2 regions of the Pandoraea sp. NPDC090278 genome follow, and region 1 is predicted to be linked to the other one. Evidence: predicted binding sites of a transcription regulator. Region 1 holds the regulator's gene; the other holds the start of a gene.

Evidence for each region. Region 1 encodes sigma-54, which starts transcription at its own class of promoters, with help from an activator protein. Its sites were predicted from a motif close to TGGCANGNAANCTGCTTT; they were not measured.
Region 2: urtA (urea ABC transporter substrate-binding protein) is a predicted target of sigma-54. The motif match lies at 2,176-2,193, and genes of this name have one in related genera.

The regions. Positions count from the first base shown of each region.
Region 1 is NZ_JBIVYJ010000004.1:71,159-75,611, forward strand. Features, by position in the region: gene hprK (HPr(Ser) kinase/phosphatase) at 1-214, opposite strand, end outside; gene ptsN (PTS IIA-like nitrogen regulatory protein PtsN) at 305-760, opposite strand; gene hpf (ribosome hibernation-promoting factor, HPF/YfiA family) at 997-1,353, opposite strand; gene ACIQWO_RS15490 (RNA polymerase factor sigma-54) at 1,495-2,985, opposite strand; gene lptB (LPS export ABC transporter ATP-binding protein) at 3,079-3,849, opposite strand; gene lptA (lipopolysaccharide transport periplasmic protein LptA) at 3,875-4,453, opposite strand, start outside.
Region 2 is NZ_JBIVYJ010000002.1:686,803-691,255, forward strand. Features, by position in the region: gene urtB (urea ABC transporter permease subunit UrtB) at 1-803, opposite strand, end outside; gene urtA (urea ABC transporter substrate-binding protein) at 867-2,063, opposite strand; gene ACIQWO_RS11440 (DUF1059 domain-containing protein) at 2,374-2,586, opposite strand; gene ACIQWO_RS11445 (MFS transporter) at 2,887-4,158, shown strand; gene ACIQWO_RS11450 (GlxA family transcriptional regulator) at 4,178-4,453, shown strand, end outside.

The sequences.
Region 1 (4,453 bases):
GGTAGTAGCGCAGCTCGGCTTCGCCGAGCACCTGAATCCGGTTCGGGTGGATGAGGTTCAAGTGGCCCACGAGGTCAGCGCTGGAGGTGGCCGTGGCCACGCTCTCCGGCGTGAAGCCGCGCTCCCAACCTTCATGGCCCGTGAGCCACGACAGACGCAACGTCGCGGCGTTGTCGTCGAAAATGCTTTGCGCGTTGATGCCGGTCAGTTCCACCGCGTCGCCTCGTTCGGTTGGGTGTGGGAGCTACGGAATTCGTGTGTGTTCGCGGCGATTCGTACCGGTGCGCAGACGACTCGGGACGACTCAGGGCTTCCAGTTCGTCAGCGCGGTATGGACATCCTTGGCGCTGGGCGCGTTGATCAGGATACTGCGCATCTCCGGGTCCGAGAGCAACTGGGCAATTTCGGACAGGATTTCGAGGTGCTGCTGCGTCGCCTGCTCGGGCACCAGCAACACGAACAGGAGGGAGACGGGCTGACCGTCGGGCGCTTCGAACGGAATGGCCTCTTCCAGGCGGATGAACGCGGCGGCCGGGACCTTCAGGCCCTTGATGCGTCCATGCGGAATCGCCACGCCTTCGCCAAGCCCCGTCGAGCCGAGACGCTCGCGGGCGAACAGATTGTCGGTCACCACAGCGCGCGAAAGCCCGGCGTTGTTCTCGAAGAGGAGGCCGACCTGTTCGAACAGGCGCTTCTTGCTGGTAACGGACAGTCCAAGCAGGATGTTGGACTCGAGTATGAGTTTGGCTAAACGGTTCATCTTGTAATGCGGGCGAACGCTTAGTCGCCCTCCAACCCCCGATTGACCTCGCATTATAGACCACTCGCCGCCGCGCTCGCGGCAAGTCACGGAAGTGGGACGAACCATACAAAAGGGGCCGTTCAACGGCCCCGCGGTGGGTGATGCCAGACTTACAACAGACGGATATGCGCTCGGGTGGTTCCTTGCGGGTTTTCGTCGGTATCAGCCAGTGCGATTACCACGCCTGAACGATGCTATTGCAGCGGTTCCGCCTCAGGAGGAAGTTCGTGGTGCTTGATGGCCTCGCGACCGTGATCCTGAACCTTATCCTTGTACTGCACTACCTTGCGGTCGAGCATGTCGATCAGCTTGTCGATGGCGGTGTACATATTCTCGTCACACTTCTCGACGAAAATTTCTTTGCCCTTGAGAAACACCGTGACGCTCGCGATCTGGCGTCCGCTCTTCTCCTTGGTTTTGTCGACAGAGAGGATCACCTCGGCGCCAATTAGCTGGTCGAAATGCCTCAACACTCGATCGAGCTTGTTGACGACAAATTCGCGCAGCGAAGGCGTGAGTTCGAGATGGTGTCCACTGATCTTCAGATTCATAGCTGCTCTCCTTGCTGAAATGCCGAAGTGCAGGCCGCGTCAACGTTGACGCTGGCTAGCGAGGGTGCGAGCCATTGACGTGACGCAATGTCGCACTGCGGCGTTATGCCCCAGCGGCCAACATGGCGCACCAGGACTGTCCTACAAAGATTTGCGCAAGTTCACTGCGGGGATTCGCATGGCCTCGCGGTACTTCGCGACAGTGCGCCGCGCCACCACAAAACCTTGCTCTGCCAGCAGTTCCGCGATACGGCTATCGGAAAGGGGGCTCTGCGGGTCTTCTGCTCCTATGAGTTGCTTGATGAGTGCGCGGATAGCGGTCGATGACGCAGCGCCTCCGGCTTCCGTTGCCACGTGTGATCCGAAGAAGTACTTAAGCTCAAAGGTTCCAAATGGAGTGAGCATGTACTTACTCGTTGTCACCCGTGAAATCGTGGATTCATGTAAACCCAGCGTATCAGCAATCTCGCGTAAAACCAAGGGCCGCATGCCGATTTCGCCATGCGTGAAGAAGTTCTTTTGACGCTCGACAATCGCCTGCGCGACCCGCAGGATCGTGTCGAAGCGTTGCTGAATGTTCTTGATCAGCCAGCGCGCTTCCTGCAACTGCTGTTGGAGGTTGCCGGTTCCCGGATCGTTCCGGTTATTTCGGAGAATGCGCGCATACATCTCGTTGATGCGCAGACGCGGCATCACTTCCGGATTCAGCTCCGCCGTCCAGCCGCTCCCCTGCTTGCGTACCAGCACGTCCGGCACGACGTAGTCGGCCTGAGGCGCACCGTACGCTGCACCCGGGAAGGGGTCCAGCGAGCGAATCAGCTGATGCGCGGCGCGCAGGCCGTCTTCGCCGACACCCAGCAGGCGACGCAGACGCGTGTAATCGCGCGCGGCCAGCAGTTCCAGGTGATCGGTGACGATGCGCAGCGAGAGGGTACGTACGCCGCTTGCGGGCAGTCGCTGGAGCTGCAGACGCAGGCATTCGGCCGGGCTCCGGGCACCCACGCCCGCCGGGTCGAAGCTTTGCAGCAGCGCCAGCGCCGCGTTGATCTCTTCCGTTTCGAGCGCCAGCTCTTCGGGCATTTCAGCCTGAATCTCGTCGAGCAGGCTGCCGAGGTAGCCGTCCTCGTCCAGCGATTCGATCAGGAACTCCACCAGCGCGCGGTCGCGCGGCGCAGCCTTGGTCAGGCGCAACTGGGCCAGCAGATGTTCGCGGAGATTGGGATGGTCGACGTGCAACTGAGGACGCGCATTGTCGTCGTCGTCCGATGCGCTGCCGGAGCGGGCGAAGTCGTTCAGGCTCCAGTCGCTGCCGTTATCCGACGCGTTGTCGTCGAAGCGGGCCTCGCCGTCGAGTTCACGCGCTTCGTCGTGACCGTTGGCGGCTTCGGGGCCGTTGTCGTTCGAACTGCTCGACGACGAACTCCGCTCGTTGCGCAGCGACCCGTCCGTGCCTACACGTACCGAACCGGCGAGCCAATCGTCCTCGCGTTCGAGCATCGGGTTCTGGGTGAGGGCGTGCTCGACTTCCTGCTGAAGTTCGAGCGTCGACAGTTGCAACAACCGGATCGATTGCTGCAACTGGGGCGTGAGGGTCAGGTGCTGAGAGGTGCGGAGTTGAAGAGTCGGTTTCATAGCGGTCTCGCCTTCATTGTAGAGGCTTTGTCACGCCAACGGAACCGTCCCTGACTCCTATCGGAGGCAGGGTTTACATGCGAAAAATCTGCTTTACATCCGGAAATTTTCGCCCAGATAGACGCGGCGGACGCTTTCGTCGGCAACGATCTGGTCAGGCGTGCCGGCGGCGAGCACCGAGCCTTCGCTGATGATGTATGCGTGATCGCAGATACCCAGCGTCTCGCGCACGTTGTGGTCGGTAATCAGGACACCGATGCCTCGGTCCTTGAGAAAGCGCACGATTCGCTGAATTTCCAGCACAGCGATCGGGTCGACGCCCGCGAATGGTTCGTCGAGCAAAATAAAACGCGGCTGTGTGGCCAGAGCGCGCGCGATTTCCACGCGACGACGCTCGCCGCCCGAGAGCGACATCGCCGGATTCTCGCGCAGATGGCCGACCTGAAGCTCGTCGAGCAGGGCTTCAATGCGGCGTTCGATTTCGTCGCGCTTGAGGGGCTTGCCCTGCGCATCGACCTGCAATTCGAGCACGGCGCGAATGTTGTCTTCGACCGTGAGCTTGCGGAACACCGAGGCTTCCTGCGGCAGATACGAGACACCCATGCGGGCGCGTTCGTGGATCGGCAGTTCGCTGATGAGGTTGCCGTCGAGCTGGATTTCACCATCGTCGGCAGGCACCAGTCCCACGATCATGTAGAACGACGTTGTCTTGCCCGCGCCGTTCGGGCCGAGCAGACCCACGACCTCGCCGCTCTTCACGTCGAGCGACACGTCCTTGACGACGGTACGCGCGCCGTACTGCTTCTTGAGCGAGCGCACGACGAGCGCGCTGGGCTTGCCCACCGGGCCGGCGCCCGGGTTGATGGTCGAGGCGTTGCTATTGGCAGAATTACTCACGCGGATTCCCGATGTTCTTGGAAGGCGACAGCGGCGGCAGGTCGCCCTTGGGCGCGGCGACCGGCTTGCTGGCAGCGCCCGGCGCCGGCGCCTGTGCGCCCGTGGCGTTGCGCGGTGCGAGCGTGGCGCGCACGCGGCCGTTCGGATTGTTGGGGTTGACCTGATCGGCGCCGCTGTTGGCGGTGTAGACCTCATTGTAGGTGTCGTACGTGATCACGCTGCCGTGAATCTCGTCGAGCACCTTGGTGCCACCGGCCAGACGCTTGAGCGTGGCCTGCGTGGTGAGCGTGGCGACTTCGGTCTTGCCGTTGTAATAGATGGTTTGGCCCCAGCCGTCGATGTACTCGTCCATGCCGTCGCGCTTCTGACGCATGTAGGCGAGCGGGCCGCCCGGCTTGTAGTAAGCCGTGGCGTACTGATAGCCCTCCGGATCCTGAGTCACTTCGACGCGATCGGCCTTCAGGAGAATCGTCCCCTTGGTCATCGTCACGTTGCCGGTGAAGATGTTGACCTGCTTGAGGTCGTCATAGCTCATGTGATCCGACTCGATATTGAGCGGCTTGTCGCGGTC
Region 2 (4,453 bases), on a different contig from region 1:
TATGTAATCGCCAGCCCGAGTGCAGCGAGCAGCAGCACGCTGCCGAGCGACAGACCGGCGAACACCGTACCGAAGAACTCGCTGCGGCGCTGTGCGGCGGCCAGTTGCGTGAGCGCGATGTCGGCGGCGCTACGCACGGTGGCATCCGGCTCGGCGTAGGTGCCGTCGGCCTGCTTCGCGACGATGGGCAGCAGGAGATCGCGCATCTGCGGATCGCCTGCTGCCGCAATCAGATCGATGGCTTCACGGCGCTTCTTCGGATCGGTGTCGTGCAGCGCCGACTGCGCCCAGAGTTGATCGAGACGTTTGCGCAACGCGGGATCGGTTTCCTTCTGACGCGCTTGTTCGATCAGTGTCTTGAACGCGGGCGACGGGTTCTGCAACATCGTATCGATGGCTTGCGCACGCGCGTCGCGGTCGGTCGAGAGCAGCGCACCGGCGGCGGCGGCCGTGGCCACCTTTGCGCGCAGCACGTTGTTCAGCGTGAGCGACCCGGCGTCGTCGGCTTTGACCGGCGCACCCGTAATGGGATCGACGTATTTGTCGTCCTTTTGAATCGCGAGGCGCTCGCCCACGGTCACGGCCGAGTCGTCGGCGAGTGCCTTGAGGAGCGCAGCCGCCTGCGGCGAACCGTCGGCAGCGAGGTGATCGATGGCTTGTGCCTTGGCGTCGAAGTCGTCGCCCGCGAGGGCGGTGAGGTCGGCGTCGGTGACGGCGGCACGTGCGGGGTGGGAGATTGTCAGCGCAGCGCCCAGCGAAAGCAGGACAAGGGCGGCAGCGGTCCAGCGTCTTATCGTTATCATGCGAAACCTCTGCATGCGCCGGAAGCGCGGGGTGCGGCTCCGGCGCAAGGAATGGAAGGAAGATCAGACCTTGTCGGGCTTGCCTTCGTTACCCGCGATGAACGGGCTCCACGGTTGGGCGCGCACCGGCGCCTTCGTCTTCCACACCACGTTGAACTGACCGTCCGGGCGAATTTCGCCGATCATCACCGGCTTGTGCAGGTGGTGATTGCCGTCCATGACCATGTCGAAGCCGTCCGGCGACTTGAACGATTGGCCGATCATGGCGGTGCGGACCTTGTCGACGTCCACGCTGCCCGCCTTCTCGACGGCCTGCTTCCACATATGCATGCCCACGAACGTGGCTTCCATCGGATCGTTCGTCACGCGCTTGTCGCCGCCGGGCAGGCCCTTGGCCTTCACATAGGCGAACCATTCCTTCTTGAACGCCTCGTTGGTCGGGTTCTTGACCGACATGAAGTAGTTCCACGCGGCCAGATGCCCCACGAGCGGTTTGGTGTCGATGCCGCGCAGTTCCTCTTCGCCAACGGAGAACGCGACGACCGGCACGTCCGTCGCCTTGATGCCCTGATTGCCGAGTTCTTTGTAGAACGGCACGTTCGAATCGCCGTTGATCGTGGAGATCACGGTGGTCTTGCCGCCCTGTGCGAACTGTTTGATATTGGCGACGATGGTCTGGTAGTCGCTGTGACCGAACGGCGTGTAGACCTCCTGAATGTCCTTGTCGTCGACACCTTTCGAGTGCAGGAAGGCACGCAGGATCTTGTTGGTCGTTCGAGGATAGACGTAGTCGGTGCCGAGCAGGAAGAAGCGCTTGGCGCCGCCGCCTTCCTTGCTCATCACGTATTCGACGGCGGGGATCGCCTGCTGATTCGGCGCAGCGCCCGTATAGAAGACGTTCTTCGACATCTCTTCGCCTTCGTACTGCACCGGGTAGTAGAGCAGGCCGTTGAGTTCTTCGAAGACAGGCAGTACCGACTTGCGCGACACCGACGTCCAGCAGCCGAAGACGGCGGCGACTTTGTCCTTGGTGAGCAACTGGCGGGCTTTCTCGGCGAAGAGCGGCCAGTTCGAGGCGGGGTCGACGACCACGGCTTCGAGCGGTCGACCCATCACGCCGCCTTTGGCGTTGATGTCGGCAATGGTCATGAGGGCGACGTCCTTGAGCGACGTCTCCGAGATGGCCATCGTGCCCGAGAGCGAATGCAGGACACCGATCTTGATGGGCTGCTTGCTCTGTGCGAACAAGTTGGGCGCCATGCCGGTGAGCGATGCGGCGCCCGAGAGGGCCGCCATCTGGAGTAGCGTGCGTCGTTTCATGGTACGTCTTCCCCTTTCCTGGTTAGACCGGTCGATCCGGTATCGGGGAATTAACGCAAGGGTCGTGCCAGCGTCCTGCCACTAGGGGCCATCACGTGCCGATGGCGTGCCGACGGGGGTGGGGGAGAGATTGTCAGGCGGTCTGCCGTAAGCGCGAGACACGGTGGTGCGACGGCGCGCCGTATTGGTGCGCACCGACTTGGCGCGCGAACCAATCCGTTCGCGCACCCGGAATACATGTGAACAGACCCTAGGCTTTGCGCGGCGATTCTACGGGCGGTGTGCCGTCATGAAAAAGGGATGTCAGAAGCGAACGCAGTTCCGCCGAATCGGCGTGTTTGTGGACGGTGACCGCGTGCTGCACGGCCGCCTCCAGCAATTCCTTATCGGAGTCTGCGCAAAGCGCTACCGAACAGTTCATTTCGCTGGGGAATTCCCGGCAATCGATGAATTTGCGAGCCATGATGCTCTCCTCGCACAAACAGACTGATGACGCATGCATGAACCACAGCGAGCGATGAACGCCACGCGAAGTGGTTCAAAAAGTATAGGCCGCAGGGAATGAGGCGACGGTAACGAGACCGGGTTTCCGGGGTGGTCATGCGTCAGGTGCGCAGGGTAGATCGACGTGCGGGAATGCCCCGCCGGAGGGCGTCCGACATGCCGCTCTGGCATTTTTTGATGCATGATTGGCATTCGTGCCAAATAGGCTGACGGCAAGATGACGGCGACTGAAGACATCTCACTCACTCGACATCACACCATGACCGATACCGTTGCCGGGCGCACCGCGCCACCTTCCGAGCCTGCCGAACACCAGCGTCGCCGACTGGGCCGACGCTATGCCGCTGTACTCGCCGCCTGTCAGGCGCTCTACACGGCGGCGTTGTCCGTCGACCTCACGCTGACGGGCCTTGTCGGCTACATGCTGGCGTCCGACAAGGGCTATGCGACGCTGCCGTTCTCGCTCATTACCGTCGCGTCGGCGATTACGACGATCTTCGCGTCGATGCTGATTCAGCGCTTTGGCCAGCGGCTCGGCTTCGCGCTGGGGGCGTTGTTCGGCACCGTAGGCGGTCTGGTGTCGGTGATGGCGATTTACGAGAAGCACTTCGCGATGTTCTGCGCGGGGACGGCGTGCGTGGGGGTGTTCCAGGCGTTTGCGCGTTACTACCGGCTCGCAGCGGCGGACGTCGTGCCTGTCGAAGACAAGCCGCGCGCCATCTCGGTCGTGCTGACGGGCGGCGTGCTGGCTGCCGTGATCGGACCGGCGCTTGCGGCAGGCAGCAAGGACTGGCTCGCGCCGGTGACGTTCGCCGGTTCGTATCTCGTCGTGACGATCCTGTCGGGCATCTCGTTGCTGCTACTCGTCGGCTTTCTGCGCGACTTGCCGGTGCACGCAGCGAGTGGGGCGGCGGGCGGTGCGGCGGAGCTTCCGGCACGTCCGTTGGGCGAGATCATGCGGCAGCCGATTTACGTCGCGGCGCTTGCGAACAATCTTATCGGCTTCATGGTGATGATGTTCGTGATGACGGCGACGCCGATTGCTGCAGTCGCCTGCGGCCACAGTATCGACGACGGTGCACACATCATCGAGTGGCATCTGGTCGGCATGTACGCGCCGTCGTTCTTCTCCGGTCATCTGGTGAAGCGTTGGGGTGTAGTGCCGGTGCTGCTGCTCGGCATCGGTATGTCGGCGCTGTGCGGTGTCCTCGCGCTGATGTCGACGAGTCTGGCGTACTTCTATGCGGCGCTGGCGTTTCTCGGTGTCGGCTGGAACTTCATGTTTGTGGGCGGCACGACGTTGCTCACGATGTCGTACCGTCCGGCCGAGCGCGCGCGTGCGCAGGCCGCGAACGAATTCATCACCTTTGCGGGCACTGCGCTGGCGAGTCTGTTCGCCGGGCAATTGCTGGCGCGTTTCGGCTGGGCCACGATCAATCAGGCGACGTTCCCGTTGCTGACGATCGCGGCGCTGGCGACCGTGTGGTACGCCGTCTATGCGAAGCGCCGTCCGGCGCACGCGACGGCTTGATATCGACTGACCGTTCACCATGAGCCAACCTCGTCTCGTCGCGTTTCTTCTCGTGCCGCCGTTCGTTCTGCTGGATCTGGCGGGACCGCTCGACGCGTTTCACGCCGTCATCCGCAACTTCACGGAGCAGGGGCAAGACGCGCCCTACAAGACCGTGGTCGTCTCGGAGCATGGCGGTCCGGTGGAGACGGGCTCGGGCATCACGTTGCATACGGAGCCGATGCGGGCGCTGGATGCGATGCACGTCGACACGCTGGTCGCGGTGGGTGGTGCGGTGGCGCATCGTCCGGCGGTG